2 regions of the Stenotrophomonas sp. 78350_Sma genome follow, and region 2 is predicted to be linked to the other one. Evidence: riboswitches for the same ligand, from Rfam matches in the RefSeq annotation. Region 2 holds a riboswitch; the other holds the start of a gene.

Region 1 (7,463 bases), 280 kb from region 2:
CAAGCACACCGCGCAGGTACTACGCCATGGCCAGCAGACGGTGGAAACCTACGCGCGCCCGAATGGTTCGCCGCGGCTGCTGGCGCAGATCGTGCGCCGCGGTCCGCGCATGGGCCTGCACACCCACGCCGGGCGCCTGCTGCTGACCCACGGTGCAATGGAAGCGCTGCAGCTGGCATTGCGTGCGGTGACCCAACCCGGCGACGCGGTCGGCATCGAGGCACCGTCCTACTTCAATCTGTACCCGTTGCTGGCCAACCTCGGCCTGCAGGCCATCGAACTGCCCACCCATCCGCAGCAGGGCCTGGATGTCGATGCGCTGGACACGCTGCTGGAGCACACATCGCTGGCCGCGCTGGTGGTGATGCCGACCGTGCACAACCCGCTGGGCTGCACCATGCCGATGGACGCCAAGCAACGCCTCGCCGAGCTGGTCAATGCACGCCAACTGCCGTTGATCGAGGATGCGGTGTACGCCGAGCTGCAGTTCTGCGAGCCGCCGGCGCCGCTGCTGAAGGCGTTTGATCGCGACGGCTGGGTGATGGTGGTCGGCGGCTTTTCCAAGACGCTGGCGCCGGACTATCGCATCGGCTGGCTCGATGGTGGCCGCTTCGCCGAACGCATCGCACTGCTGAAGTTCCAGTCCACCGGTGGTGAGCCGCAGCTGCTGGGTGACGCGGTGGCGGCCTATCTGGAAGCGGGCAGCTACGAGCACCACCTGCATCGCATGCGTCGCCTGTATCGCGAACAGGTCGGACGGCTGCGCCAGCTGGTGGCCGAGCACTTCCCGGCGGGCACCCGCGCCACTGAACCGCAGGGCGGCTTCCTGCTGTGGCTGGAACTGCCGGGCATCGATACGCGCGAACTGTTTGAGCGTGCGCTGCAGGAGGACATCGTGTTCATGCCCGGCCAGGTGTATTCACGTGGCGCGCGGTATCGCCATTGCCTGCGGCTGTCGTGCTGCCAGACGCTGGATGCGCGCTTCATTGGGGCGGTGGAGCGGCTGGGCGCGATCGCGCGGGAGCTGGCGTCTGCAGCACGGTAGTGCCGGCCGCTGGCCGGCAACATCGGGATCACCGGATCGAAGCAGTTGCCGGCCAGCGGCCGGCACTACCCTCAGCCATCGCCAAGGTGCACTGCGAGCTGTGCACCGTCCGCACCCGGCAGATGTGGCAGCCGGCCCCGGCACGGCATCGGCAGGCGCTGCTGCAGCGTGGCGAAGTTCTCGTCCTGGCGCTGCATGGCCGGGTCGATGTGGTTGCCGATCCAGCCCAGGCACTCCACGCCACTGGCCTGCAGCGACTGCGCGGTCAGCCGCGCATGGTTGACGCAGCCCAGCCGCATGCCCACCACCAGCAGCACCGGCAACCGCAGTGCGCGCACCAGGTCGAGCTGGTCCAGCGTGGCCGAGACCGGCGCCAGCCAACCACCGACGCCCTCCACTACCACGATGTCGGCCTGCGCGCGCAGGCGTTCGAACGCGGCCACGATCGGCGCCAGCTCCACCTGCACGCCGTCCTCGGCAGCGGCCAGCTCCGGTGCCAGCGGCTGCCGCAGTGCATACGGATTCAGATCGGCGTAGTCCGGCACCGGCCAGCTGGCTGCCTGCAGCGCCAGCGCGTCCTCGTTGCGCAGGCCCTGTCCCAGATCCTCGCTGCCGCTGGCCACCGGCTTCATGCCGACCGCGCGCAGGCCACGCCGGCGCAGCGCATGCAGCAGCGCGGTGCTTGCCGCGGTCTTGCCGATCTCGGTATCGGTGCCGGTAACGAAGAGGGCTGGCGGCAGCGGGGTGGGCAACGGCATCAAGGGCTCCAGCAGGGCAACAGTGCGTGCATTATCACCGGCCCGGCGCGCTTGCTAGACTGCTGGCATGTTCGCCAATGCCTCGCTCACCGGCAGCAAGCCGGAACAATACGCCCAGCTGCTGGAACAGGCCCGTGGCCTGGTCTACGGCGAGTCCGACCGCATCGCCAACGCGGCCAACCTCTCTGCGCTGGTCTACCATGCCCTGCCCGACCTGAACTGGGTGGGCTTCTATCTGTACGACGGCAAGGAACTGGTGGTCGGCCCGTTCCAGGGCCTGCCGGCCTGCGTGCGCATCCCGCTGGACAAGGGCGTGTGCGGAGCCGCCGCCAGCCAGCGCGTGACCCAGCGCGTGGAGGACGTCGACGCCTTCCCCGGCCATATCGCCTGCGATTCGGCCTCGCGCTCGGAACTGGTGGTGCCGCTGCTGCGCGGCGATGAACTGATCGGCGTGTTCGATATCGACAGCCCGAAGGTCGGCCGCTTCGACGCAGAAGATCAGGCCGGCCTGGAAGCCATCGCCCGCGTGTTCGTCGAGGCGTTGGGATGAGCGCACCGAAGCTGCGCAACATCGGCCCGAAGAGTGCGGCGTGGCTGCGCCAGGTCGGCCTGCGCAGCCGCGACGACCTGGTCGCGATCGGAGCCGTCGGCGCTTTCGTCAAGGTCAAGCGCGCCGGCTTCAAGCCCAGCCTGAACCTGCTGTACTCGCTGGAAGGCGCGTTGCTGGACTGCCATTGGCAGGAGCTGAGCGAGCCACAGCGTGAAGCACTGGTGCAGGATTACGAAGCGCGCATCGCTGCGCATCCGCTGAAGGCAGCCGGCCCGGCCTCGGGCCCGGTGCATGAGCAGCGCTTCGATGCCGACGATGACGCTGAGGACAGCGTGACCGAGGACGCGGACGAGGATTGACTGCACCGGTAGCGCCGGGCCATGCCCGGCGAGTGCAATCAAGGCTGCTGCAGCTCCAGCAGCTCACCCACCAGCCCGACCTCGCCACGCTCCAGCCACACCCGCAGGCGCGTGCCGTGGTCGATACGCAGGGCCCAGCAGAGCGACATCGGCAGGCCGCAGACCTGCGACAGCACCATGCGCAACGGGCCACCGTGGCTGACTACCAGCGTCGGCACCGGGTCATCGTCATCCAGCAGGCGATCCAGCGCGCGCGCGATGCGCCGCTCGAAATGCCCCCAGCTCTCGCCGTTCGGCGGTGGGAACGCATGCGGATCGGCGTGGAAGGCGGCCAGCGCATCTTCCGGCAGGTCGAACAGCGATTGCCCGTCCCAGTCGCCAAAATCCAGCTCTTCCCATTCCTCGTCCGCTTCGACGTCCAGCCCGCGCGGGGTGGCCAGCGCCATGGCCGTATGCAGCGAACGCAGCCGCGGCGAACTGACCACCCGCTCCCAGCGCTGCCCGGCATAGGCCTCGACCAGCTCCTTCGGCAGGCCGGCCAGCTGCGGTGGGTCGCTGCGGCCATCGAGGTATTCATCACGGCCGTTGCCGGCATGGCGGACCAGGTCGAGGATCATGCGCGCGTCCCGGACGGGCAACGCAGGTACAGCGGAAAACGGGCGGACATCGGCAACGGCACCACGGGATCGAGCAACCATTCTAAAGGCACAGCAAAGGCAGTCGTGCAGGCGCGACGCAACGGCACTGCCTGCGATGCCGTAGACTGCGCGCACTTCCAGGTGACCTGCGGCCCCGGCCGGCAGGTTGAAACGGGAAGCCGGTGACGCGTGATTCCACGCCAGGCCGGCGCTGCCCCCGCAACGGTAAGCACGTCAGTTCCAGGCAACAACGCCACTGTGCCACAGGCATGGGAAGGCGCCTGGACGGTGGCCTCGCGCCACCCGGCGGCGAGCCCGGAGACCGGCCCGGAAGCCTCAGGTCGCGATGCGGTGGGCATGGCGCTGGATGACCGTGGCGCGCGCTGCGGCGTCGGCGCGTGCCTGCCTTCGCGGCTCCTCCCCTTCGCCACGCGGGCGTGCGTGGCACCTGGAGTCCCCCATGAAGCTGCAGTCCCGAATGCTGTCCCTGGCCGTGCTGGCCGCCCTGCCCGCGCTGGCCCAGGCCAGCGAGGCCACCACCGCGCTCGACCAGATCCTGGTCACCGCCACCCGCACCCCGATCGCCCTGCAGGACAGCATCGCGCCGGCACAGGTGATCGACCGCGCGCAGATCGAATCCAGCCAGGCCACTTCGCTGCAGGAACTGCTGCGTGGCCGCGCCGGCATCAACCTGACCAACTCCGGTGGCCTCGGCAAGCAGAGCTCGCTGTTCCTGCGCGGTACCAATTCCGGCCACACCGTGGTGCTGGTGGATGGCGTGCGCATCAACAGCGCCGACCTCGGCCTGGCCATGTACCAGGACCTGCCGCTGGCGCAGATCGAGCGCGTGGAAATCGTGCGTGGCCCGCAGTCGAGCCTGTACGGCGCCGACGCCATCGGTGGCGTGATCCAGATCTTCACCCGCCGCAACCAGGGCGATTTCGCCCCGCACTTCCAGCTCGGCGGCGGCAGCAACGGGCTGCGCGAAGCCAGCGGCGGCATTGGTGGTGGCAGCGAACGCGGCTGGTTCGGTGCCGACATCGCCTACCAGCATTCCGATGGCATCGATGCCTGCCGCGGCTCGGCCACGCTGTTCACCGGCTGTTTCGCCGACGAGCCCGATCGCGACGGCTACCGCAACCTGTCCAAGAGCCTGCGCGGTGGCTACACATTCAACGACCAGTGGAACGTGGAAGGCAGCGCATTGCGCGCCGACGGCAAGAACCACTACGACGGTTACTACAACCATTCGGAAACCCGCCAGCAGGTGCTGGCCGGCAAGGTGCGCTACACCCCGTCCGAGCGCTTGGCATTCACCGCCAACGTCGGCCGCAGTGACAACGAGTCGGACAACTTCGGCGACTTCGGTGCACGTGGCAGCGCACAGACCCATCGCGACAGCGCCTCGCTGCAGGGCGATTTCGGCGTGGCCGAGGGCCAGCTGCTGAGCGCAGGCGTGGACTGGAGCGAAGACAACCTGGATGGCAGCAGCGCGGGTTACCTCGTCGACAGTCGCCGCAACACCGGCGTGTTCGTGCAGTACCAGGGCCGCTTCGGACGCCACCAGCTGCAGGCCAGCGCACGCAACGACGACAACCAGCAGTTCGGCAACCACGCTACCGGCAGCGTTGGCTGGGCCATGGAACTGGGCCACGGCCTGCGCGTCAACGCCAGCTATGGCACAGCGTTCAAGGCACCGACCTTCAGCGATCTGTACGACCCGTGGAGCGGCGTGCCTACGTTGAACCCGGAGAAATCCAAGAGTGCCAACCTGGGCGTTTCGCAGCAGGGCCAGGGCTGGCACTGGGGCCTGGATGTGTATGAAACCCGCATCGATGATCTGATCACCTACGATGCGGCGACCTTCAAGATGCAGCAGGTGGAGAAGTCCCGCATCCGCGGTGCCGAACTGACCGGCGGCGTGCTGCTGGCCGGCTTCGACATCAACGCACAGCTCAGCTACACCGACCCGCGCAACCGCACCGGCGGCAGCACCCAGTTCGACAACTGGCTGCCACGCCGCGCGCAGCAGACCGCGCGCCTGGACATCGACCGTCGCTTCGGCAACTTCCGCGCCGGCCTGACCGTACAGGGTGCCGGCAAGCGCTACGACGATGCCGCCAACATGGTGAAGGTGGGAGGTTACGGCACGCTGGATCTGCGCGCCGAGTACGCGCTGACGCCGTCGTGGTCGCTGCTGGCACGTGCCGCCAATGTGTTCGACCGCAGGTATGAGACCGTGGCGTGGTTCAACCAGCCCGGCCGTGAGTACCAGTTGAGCGTGCGTTACCAGCCGAAATGAAGGAGCGCGCCGGGCATCTCCCGGCGCCTCCTGATGCCATCGACGCATGGCGTCTACTGTAGAGCCGAGCCATGCTCGGCTCATGCATTCAAGCAGCCGAGCACGGGCTCGGCTCTACACCGGGATACCGGCGACCAACCCCGGCAGTTCACGCAGGTCATCGATCACCGCCACCGCATGCGCGGTGGCCAGGTCCAGGCCGCGCGGATAGCCGTAGCGCACCAGTGCGATCGGCATGCCGGCATCTTCGGCGGCGCGGTAATCGGTCAACGAATCACCCACCATCAGGCAGGACTCCACCGACAGCCCGAAGTGCGCGGCGATGTACCGCAATGGCTCACCGCTGGGCTTGCGCTGCGGCAGCGAATCTCCCCCCAGTACCAGCGCGAATACATCACCGATACCCAGGTGCTGCAGCAGCGGCGGCACCAGTGCTTCAGGCTTGTTGGTGCAGATCGCCAGTGGCACGTTGCGCGCACGCAGTTGCGCCAGCGCTTCGCCCACGCCATCGAACAGCCGCGGGCTGCGCAGCAGGCACTCACGGTAGTGCACCATGAACACCGGCATCACCTCGGCCAGGTCCACCTCGCGGCCGGCGGCCTGCACCGCCTGTTCGACCAGACGACGCACACCGTCACCGATCCAGCCCAGCACGGTGGCTTCCGGCACACGCGCCACGCCGATGTCCTCCAGCGTGCGGTTCAGCGCTTCGGCAATATCGGCAGCGCTGTCGACCAGCGTGCCATCGAGGTCGAACACGACCAGCGGATACGGATACGACAAGGGACGGCACCTGCATGACGTGGGGCCGTCCATTGTACGCCGCTGTTTTTTGCGCCGATCCGCCTCAGCCGATCCGGCGCGCGCGGGTAGCCAGGAAGGTGGGCAGGTAACGGTCGATCAGGAAACGCGGCTGCGGCTGCCAGTCTTCCATGAAGCGATCGATGATGAAGCCGGCATCGAGCTGGCCACCGATCAGTTCGGTCAGGCTGTGGCCGAAGGTCAGTGCGTCGCCCCGTGCCAGTTTCGCCTCGCGCTCGGCCGGTGGCAGGTCTTCCAGATCCGAATAGGGAATGGCGTACTGCGGCCGGATCAGGCCCTGTGCATCCAGCTGCGGATCGCGCGCACCGACGAACAGCACCGGGTTGTAGAAGCTGGCCATCAGCATGCCATCGCGCGCCAGCACGCGGCGGCATTCGGTCCACACCGGCCGGACGTCGGGCACGTACAGGTTGGAGATCGGGTGGAACACCACATCGAAGCTGTCGTTGGCGAAGGCGTGCAGATCGCGCATGTCGCCCTGCACCGTGCGCAGTTGCAGGCCATCACGCGCCGCCACCTGACGATCCTGCTCGAGCTGGCCATCGGACAGATCGAACACGGTCACCTCCGCCCCGGCCGCCGCCAGCACCGGGGCCTGCTGGCCACCGCCCGAGGCCAGGCAGAGGATGCGGCGGCCGCGCACATCACCCAGCCAGTCCAGCGGCAGCGCGCGCGGGGTCAGGTGCACCTGCCAGCGGCCATCGCGCGCGGCGGCAATCGTTGAGCTTTCCACCGGGCGCGACCATTCGCGCACTTCGCTGGCCTGGCGGTCCCAGGCAGCACGGTTGTGGTCGATCAAGGCCTGTCCATGGTTCATGTGTTCTCCTTGCCCGGTGGGCGCCAATCCAGATCCTGGAAGGCCGGGCTGGCGAAACACTCGCCCAGGAAATCCAGGAATCGCCGCATGATAGCGGGCTGCTGGCGCCGTGATGCGTACACGGCATGAATGCCGAGTTCGTCCAGACTGAATTCGGGCAGCAGTTCGATCA
Region 2 (7,463 bases):
GGGCCCGGCGGCAGGTGGTAGTACTGTCGTCCCTCCACGTCCAGCGGCGGTCCGGCCTGCGTCACCAGCCACTGCACCACGCTGGCCGGGAACAGCTGCTCGAACTCCTCGCGCAGGAACCAGAACTGCGCGCCACCCAGCGGCAGCGTGCGCGGCTCGTTGTGCGACACGCAGGTGGTGATCATCTGCAGGCTGATCGCATGCGGGCTGTCCGGTTCGCCGGCATAGCGCGGTGCGTCGTGCAGGTCCGCGAAGGTCAGCGGGGCATCCAGCGGCTTGCCGGACAATTGCTGCAGGCACGTGTGCAACCACTCGGTCAATGCCGGCTTGCGCGCATCGCGGCCGAGACCGCTGCACAGGCCCAGCAGGTTGCGCCGTGCCACCCGCGCGACCCGCAGCGCGGCACCGGCAACGCCCGCACCGTAGGCGCACAGCAGCGACGGCAGCAACGTGGCGGCCACGCCGCTCCAGCCGCCGCCCCACCAGCCCAGGCCCAGCAGCAACGCCAGCGACACCAGCACCTCAAGCGGCGCGATCTCGAACACCGCGATGGCCAGGCACAGCAGCTTGTGCGGCAGGCTGGCATTGCCGGTCAGCACCACCAGCAGCCGATACGCCGCACGCGCACCGCGCGCCGGCTGGAACAGGCTGTAGATGAAACCGCGCCGCGACAGCTGCGCCGACACCGCCGACAAGCCGCCATAGCCCGCGTCGCCGGGCAGGCGCTCACCGGCCTGCTGGCGGCGATCACCGCAGGCCGCCGCAGCCGCCACCGCTGCGGCGATGGCGCCGGCCGAGGTGCCGCCGATGCTCTTGAAGCGATACTCGCGGGCCAGCGCCAGTACCGCATTGGGGTACACGATGCCGCTGGTGATGCCGCCTTTCATGACCAGATCGCAGTACTTGTCCGCCACTACCCTGCCCTCGCTGACTGTGCCCGTGATGCCATCCGACGCTACGGATGCAGTATGACGCGAAGCCTTCTCACCGCCTGAGAACCCGCCCACGGAAGCGCCACTGGCCGCCTCCAGCGGTACATGGCGGCAGCATGAAACCGAGGCATCCACGCACGGCGTGGATCCACCGCTCAGGCCCGGCCGGCAATCAACGCTGCTGCGGACAGAGCGCCACGCGCTTGCTGCCCGCATCGATCAGCACCGCCGCGTCCTGCAGTGCGTGCGCGCCGATCACCGCCTCCGGGTAGTGATCAGAGACGCGCACGTCGAGATTGCGAAGCGTCAGGCCACCGACCACCAGCGGCACGTCCAGCCGTGCCCGGCCGCTCTGGATCCGGCCGTGGCTGAGGGCCAGTGGATCGCCCGCGACAACCGTGCCGCTGGCTGCACGCTCATGGAGTGCAGCAGGCAGCACCAGCGCCACGTTTGCGCCGGTATCCAACTGTGCTTCGGTCGTAACCGTGCCGATCTGCACCGGAATGCGGAAGGCCCGCGTGTAGGCCAGCGTACCCGGCTGCCCCGGCAGCAATCGATGGTCGCGGCGAAAGCGCAGCCGCTTGCGTGGGAAGTCGAGCACCAGCAGGCCATCGTCGAAGAAATCGCGCGCCAGGATCCCATCGAAGGCGGCGGCCTCGGACTGTCGGGCGTTGTAGTCGCGGGTGATCGCCACCACGTCCTGGCGGCGCACGCCACCAAGGGCGAGCGCATCGAAGCGGACCGTAGCGGCATCGGCGGTGCGCACGCCATCGGAATGAGAGGCGGTGCCCCCCATTGGCAGATTCAGCGCGCGCACCAGGCGGGTATCGGCACGTGCCACACCACTCGCACCGGTATCGACGGCGAAGCGGAACGTACCTGCGTCATTGACCTGCACCTGCAGGTAGATGCGCCCATCGACAACCTCGAACGGAACATCGATGACGGTTTCACCGGGCGCAGTGGCCAATGCACATGCCGGGCCAGGTGAAGGCAGTGCATGGGCCCATCCGGAAAGGCAGAGCAGCCCCATCGCCCATACGGGCAGGCAGCGCCGCCTGGCACGGGTCGGGGCAGTTGGATGCCCGGTGCGGGCGTGTGGGGGCGTTGCGGCAAGACTGTCCATGGGCAGGGTTCCAAGCGGTCCTGCAGCATGGATGCGCCACGGGCCCGCACGGTTGCACCCTGCGGACCTTGACCATCGCCGCCAACGGGTCCACCGTGCACACGCCGAAGGTATCCTTCCCGACGTTTCGATAACGGGATGGATTTAAACGGGAATCCGGTGAAGGCGCCTCGCGCGCCCATTCCGGAGCTGCCCCGCAGCGGTGAATGGAAACGAATCCTGCCAACAGCACTGGGCACATGCCTGGGAAGCGGCAGGTAGTAGGTGGGCTGCGGCCCGTGTCCATCAGCCCGAATACCGGCCACGGCCGGGGGACACGACCGTCCCCTGATTCGACCTGGACTCTCCGCGGGGAGGGTGCCGGGGCCGCCGTTGTCCTGCGCGTGCAGGCAGCGCGGCCGCGCGCGTCCTTTTCACGGTATCCGGCCCGCCCTGTTCCACCCACGCGCTGATGCATGGGCCACCGTCGCTGCCGGCGGTCCATGCGGTACCTGACGATGACCGATCTCCAACGCCCCACCCTGACCCTGCCCGCCGACGGCAAGCGCCTGCTGCTGCATTCGTGCTGCGCGCCCTGTTCGGGCGAAGTGATGGAGGCGATCACCGCCTCCGGGATCGACTACGCGATCTTCTTCTACAACCCCAACATCCACCCGGTGAAGGAGTACGAGCTGCGCAAGCAGGAGAACATCCGCTTCGCCGAGCAGCACGGCATTCCCTTCATCGATTGCGACTACGACACCGACAACTGGTTCAGCCGTGCGCGTGGCATGGAGAACGAGCCCGAGCGCGGTATCCGCTGCACGATGTGCTTCGACATGCGTTTCGAGCGCACCGCGCTGTACGCGCATGAACACGGCTACGACACCATCAGCTCGTCGCTGGGCATCTCGCGCTGGAAGAACATGACGCAGATCAACGACTGCGGCATCCGCGCCGCATCGCGCTATGAAGGCCTGCAGTACTGGGACTACAACTGGCGCAAGGGTGGCGGTGCCAGCCGCATGATCGAGATCAGCAAGCGCGAGCAGTTCTACCAGCAGGAATACTGCGGCTGCGTGTACTCGCTGCGCGATGCCAACCGCCATCGCCGCGAGAACGGCCGGGAGCGGATCAGGATCGGCCTGCTGTACTACGGGCAGGACGCTGAGACGCCGCAGGGCGATTGACCTGCGCCGCCGGGGCGGCCACGCTGGTCGCCCCCTTGTGATGTAGTGGATCTGCCATGACCGCCCTGCCCGCCGATGTCGCCCTGCTGGTGATCGACCTGCAGCCGGACTTCATGCCCGGTGGCGCGCTGGCCTGCGACCAGGGCGATGCGCTGGTGGCACCGATTGCCGGACTGCTGGCACAGCGCCGCTACCGCACGGTGGTGGCCACCCAGGACTGGCACCCGGCCGGCCACGCCTCCTTCGCCAGCCAGCACCCCGGCAAGCGTCCGTTCGAGACCATCCTCCTGCACGCGCAGCCGCAGACGCTGTGGCCCGACCATTGCGTGCAGGGCAGCGATGGCGCCGCGCTGCACCCGGGCGTGGACTGGACCGTGGCCGACCTGATCCTGCGCAAGGGCACGCGCCAACAGGTGGATTCGTACAGCGCCTTCCGCGAGAACCACGGCCCCGATGGCGAGCGCCCGGCCACCGGCCTGGCCGGCTGGCTGCACGAGCGCCGCATCCGCGAAGTGCACGTGTGCGGCCTGGCCCGCGACTACTGCGTGCTGTGGAGCGCGCAGGACGCGGTGAAGTCCGGCTTCCGGGTGAAGTTCCTGTGGGAGCTGACCAAACCGGTGACCGAGGCCAACGACGCAATGGTGCGCGAGGCGCTGGGGAAGGCGGGAATCGCGATCGCCTGACCGACATCGGTAGTGCCGGCCGCTGGCCGGCAACCCCGGGATCCCTGCTGTTGCCGACCCGCGGCCGGCACTACCGGAACACCACCGTGCGGTGCCCGTTGAGCAGGATGCGGTGCTCGACATGCCTGCGCACGGCACGCGCCAGCACCAGCGATTCGGTGTCACTGCCCAGCCGCACCAGCTCACGCGGTGCCATGGCGTGGTCCACACGCGCGACGTCCTGTTCGATGATCGGACCTTCGTCCAGATCCTCGGTGACGTAGTGCGCGGTGGCGCCGATGATCTTGACCCCGCGCGCGTGCGCCTGGTGATAAGGCTGCGCGCCCTTGAAGCTGGGCAGGAAGCTGTGGTGGATGTTGATCGCACGGCCCGCCAGCGCGCGGCACAGCGTGGGCGACAGGATCTGCATGTAGCGCGCCAGCACCACCAGGTCGATGCGCTCGCGCTCGACCAGGTCGATGATCTGCTGCTCCTGCACCGCGCGCGTTTCCGCGTTCACCGGCAGATGATGGAACGGCACCTGGTAGGACGCGGCCAGCGGCGCGAAGTCGGCATGGTTGGACGCCACTGCGGCGATGTCCACCTTCAGCTGGCCGCTGTGGGCACGGAACAGCAGATCGTTGAGGCAGTGCCCCTGCTTGCTGACCAGCACCAGCAGCCGCGCGCGGCGTCGGCCATCGTGCAGCTGCCAGTCCATGCCGAAGCCTTCGGCGAGCGTGGCCATGGCCGTGTGCACGGTCTCCAGCGGCAGGCTGGCGTCGCGGTCGAAGTGCACGCGCAGGAAGAAGCGGCCGCTTTCCTCATCGCCGAACTGCTGCGCGTCGAGGATGTTGCAGCCGTGGTCGAACAGCAGGCCGGACACGCGGTAGACGATGCCGGTGCGGTCGGGGCAGGACAGGGTAAGAATGGAATCGGGGCGCATCTTCCGAGTGTAGGGCAGCAACCTGCCTGCCGGATCGATGGTCTCCGATGCAACCGAACTGCTTGGTTCAGTCCCAAGCGATACTTGGGCGTCCCCATGGCAAGCTGGTCGGTCATGAACCTGTTGCAACTGATCCGCAGCTTCACCCGCACCGCAGAGACCGGCAGCATTGCCGCCGCGGCCCGCATCCTTGGCATCAGCGCCACCGCAGTCGGCCAGAACATCAACCGTCTGGAGGCCCATCTGGGCGTACGGTTGCTGAACCGAAGCACGCGCCAGCTGGCCCTCAGCGAGGCCGGTGCGCTGTACCTGGCCCAGGTGCGCCACATCGAAGCCGACCTGGCACGCGCGCAGGCCATGGTCACCGCCGGCGACATCGAACCGGCCGGGCCACTGCGCATCGCCAGCAGCAGCGCGTTCGGTCGCCACGTGCTTGCACCGTTGCTGCCGTCGCTGCAGCAGCGCTATCCACAACTGCAGCTGGAGCTTCGCCTGACCGACCGCGCCGTGCAGCACGGGCCGGAAGCGGTGGATGCCAGCATCCGCATCGGTGCGCAGCTGGAGGACGGCGTAGTCGCACGGCAGCTGGCGCGCGTGCCCTTCGTGTTCTGTGCCTCACCGGCCTACCTGACGGCACACGGTACCCCGCAGCAACCCTCCGACCTGGGCAGCCATCGTGGTCTGCTGCACCGCTTCCCCACCGATGGCCGACCATTGCGCTGGGGCCTGCTGAAGGACGGCCAGCGCGTGGACGCCGCGCTGCCACCGAGCATGGTCTGTGATGACATCGATGCGCTGGCGACGCTGGCGGCGGCCGGTGCCGGCATTACCCGGCTGGCCGCATTCGTGGCCGAGCCGTACCTGCGCGATGGCCGCCTGCAGGCGGTGTTCGGTGCCAACACCGCGTGGCGCCCGGAACCGATGGAGGTCTACTTCTGCGTCAGCGACCGCCGCGACTTCACCGCCAAGATCCGCGCGCTGTTCGAGCACCTGCAGGCCGGCATCACGCCGGCCTGGCGGGTGTAAGCCTCAGCGTGCCTTGAATCAGCGTGCCTTGAACACGCCACGCGCGTCGCGCGGCTCGCAGCGCAGGTACTGCGGCGCCGGTTCCACGCTGTCGCGCAATGCAGCAGCAGCGTGCCACGGCCAGCGCGGGTCGTAGAGGATGCCGCGTGCCAGCGCGACCGCATCGGCGTGGCGATGGCGCAGGATCGATTCGGCCTGCTCCGGTTCGGTGATCATGCCCACGGCGATGACCGGCATGCGCACCTTGGCCTTGATCGCCGCCGCGAACGGCACCTGGTAACCCGGACCGACGGTGATCTTCTGGCGCTCGTCCAGGCCACCGCTGGAAACGTGCAGGAAGTTGCAGCCGCGCGCATCCATCACCTGCGCCAGCGCTTCGCTCTGCACCAGATCCCAACCACCGTCGACCCAGTCGCTGGCGGAAATGCGCACGCCCACAGCGACCTTGTCGGACACTGCCGCACGCACGGCATCGAACACTTCCACCAGCAGACGCAGGCGGTTCGGCAACGAGCCACCGTAGCCGTCGGTGCGGCGGTTGCTCAGCGGCGACAGGAACTGGTGCAGCAGGTAACCGTGGGCCGCATGCAGCTCGATCAGCTCGAAGCCCAGGCGCTCGGCGCGCACGGCGCTGGCGGCGAAGGCAGCGACGACTTCGGCAATGCCGGCCTCATCCAGTTCCTGCGGCGCCGGATCGGCTGCGTGGAACGGCAGCGGCGACGGCGCCACGGTGGCCCAGCCACGCGCATCATCGGCCGGCAGCTGGCCGCCGCCATCCCACGGGCGCTTCACCGACGCCTTGCGACCGGCGTGGCCGAGCTGGATACCCAGCGGCATCGGCGACCAGCGGCGGACGGTGGCCAGTACCTGTGCCAGTGCCGCTTCGGTGCCGTCATCCCACAGGCCCAGGTCGGCCCAGCTGATGCGGCCACGCGGCTCGACCGCGGTGGCTTCCAGGATCAGCAGGCCGGCGCCGGACTGCGCCAGGTTGCCCAGGTGCATGGCATGCCAGTCGCTGGCGCGGCCGTCTTCGGCGGAGTACTGGCACATCGGCGCGATGACGATGCGGTTGGACAGGGTCAGGGGGCCGAACGAGATCGGCGAAAACAGCTGGCTCAAGACGGTGATGAACGACGAAGGGGGTGCGTATTGCACCGCCGCACGGCCTGCGAATCAACCGTCTGGATGGATCGCTGTTTCGCGGGGGCGGGTCACCGGTAGCGCCGGGCATGGCCCGGCGCTACCGGGTCGCAAAACCCGCCAACGCCTCGGCGCAGTCCCGCTCATCCTTGAACTGCAGCAGGTCGTCGGCGCGGGTGCGGCCACGGTTCAGCGCCGCCACCGGCAGTCCTGCCCTGGCCGCTGCCTGCACGAAGCGGAAGCCGGAATAGACCATCAGCGACGAGCCCACCACCAGCACGGCGTCTGCCTGCTGCAGGTGCCCATGCACCGCCTCCACGCGCTCCCGCGGCACGTTTTCACCGAAGAACACCACGTCCGGCTTCAGCAGGCCGCCACAGTACGGGCAACCGGGCACCACGAAGCTGGAGAAATCGGTCTCCAGATCGGCATCGCCGTCGGGGGCGATGCCAGCCTCCAGGGCAT

Evidence for each region. Region 2 has a riboswitch for cobalamin ahead of ACZK4H_RS01055 (epoxyqueuosine reductase QueH). Riboswitches for the same ligand answer to the same signal wherever they lie in the genome.
Region 1: another riboswitch for cobalamin. It lies ahead of btuB (TonB-dependent vitamin B12 receptor); the one in region 2 lies ahead of ACZK4H_RS01055 (epoxyqueuosine reductase QueH).

Annotation. Positions count from the first base shown of each region.
Region 1 covers NZ_CM151182.1:529,370-536,832, reverse strand. The annotation lists gene ACZK4H_RS02380 (aminotransferase-like domain-containing protein) at 1-1,045, shown strand, start outside; gene bioD (dethiobiotin synthase) at 1,117-1,803, opposite strand; gene ACZK4H_RS02370 (GAF domain-containing protein) at 1,871-2,353, shown strand; gene ACZK4H_RS02365 (TfoX/Sxy family protein) at 2,350-2,712, shown strand; gene ACZK4H_RS02360 (histidine phosphatase family protein) at 2,751-3,329, opposite strand; cobalamin riboswitch at 3,473-3,695, shown strand; gene btuB (TonB-dependent vitamin B12 receptor) at 3,811-5,652, shown strand; gene gph (phosphoglycolate phosphatase) at 5,767-6,435, opposite strand; gene ACZK4H_RS02345 (class I SAM-dependent methyltransferase) at 6,500-7,291, opposite strand; gene ACZK4H_RS02340 (LysR family transcriptional regulator) at 7,288-7,463, opposite strand, start outside.
Region 2 covers NZ_CM151182.1:245,313-252,775, reverse strand. The annotation lists gene ACZK4H_RS01065 (patatin-like phospholipase family protein) at 1-887, opposite strand, end outside; gene ACZK4H_RS01060 (aspartyl protease family protein) at 1,105-1,902, opposite strand; cobalamin riboswitch at 2,164-2,378, shown strand; gene ACZK4H_RS01055 (epoxyqueuosine reductase QueH) at 2,541-3,227, shown strand; gene pncA (bifunctional nicotinamidase/pyrazinamidase) at 3,284-3,910, shown strand; gene purU (formyltetrahydrofolate deformylase) at 3,981-4,832, opposite strand; gene ACZK4H_RS01040 (LysR family transcriptional regulator) at 4,947-5,858, shown strand; gene ACZK4H_RS01035 (NADH:flavin oxidoreductase/NADH oxidase) at 5,877-6,977, opposite strand; gene ACZK4H_RS01030 (NAD-dependent protein deacetylase) at 7,099-7,463, opposite strand, start outside.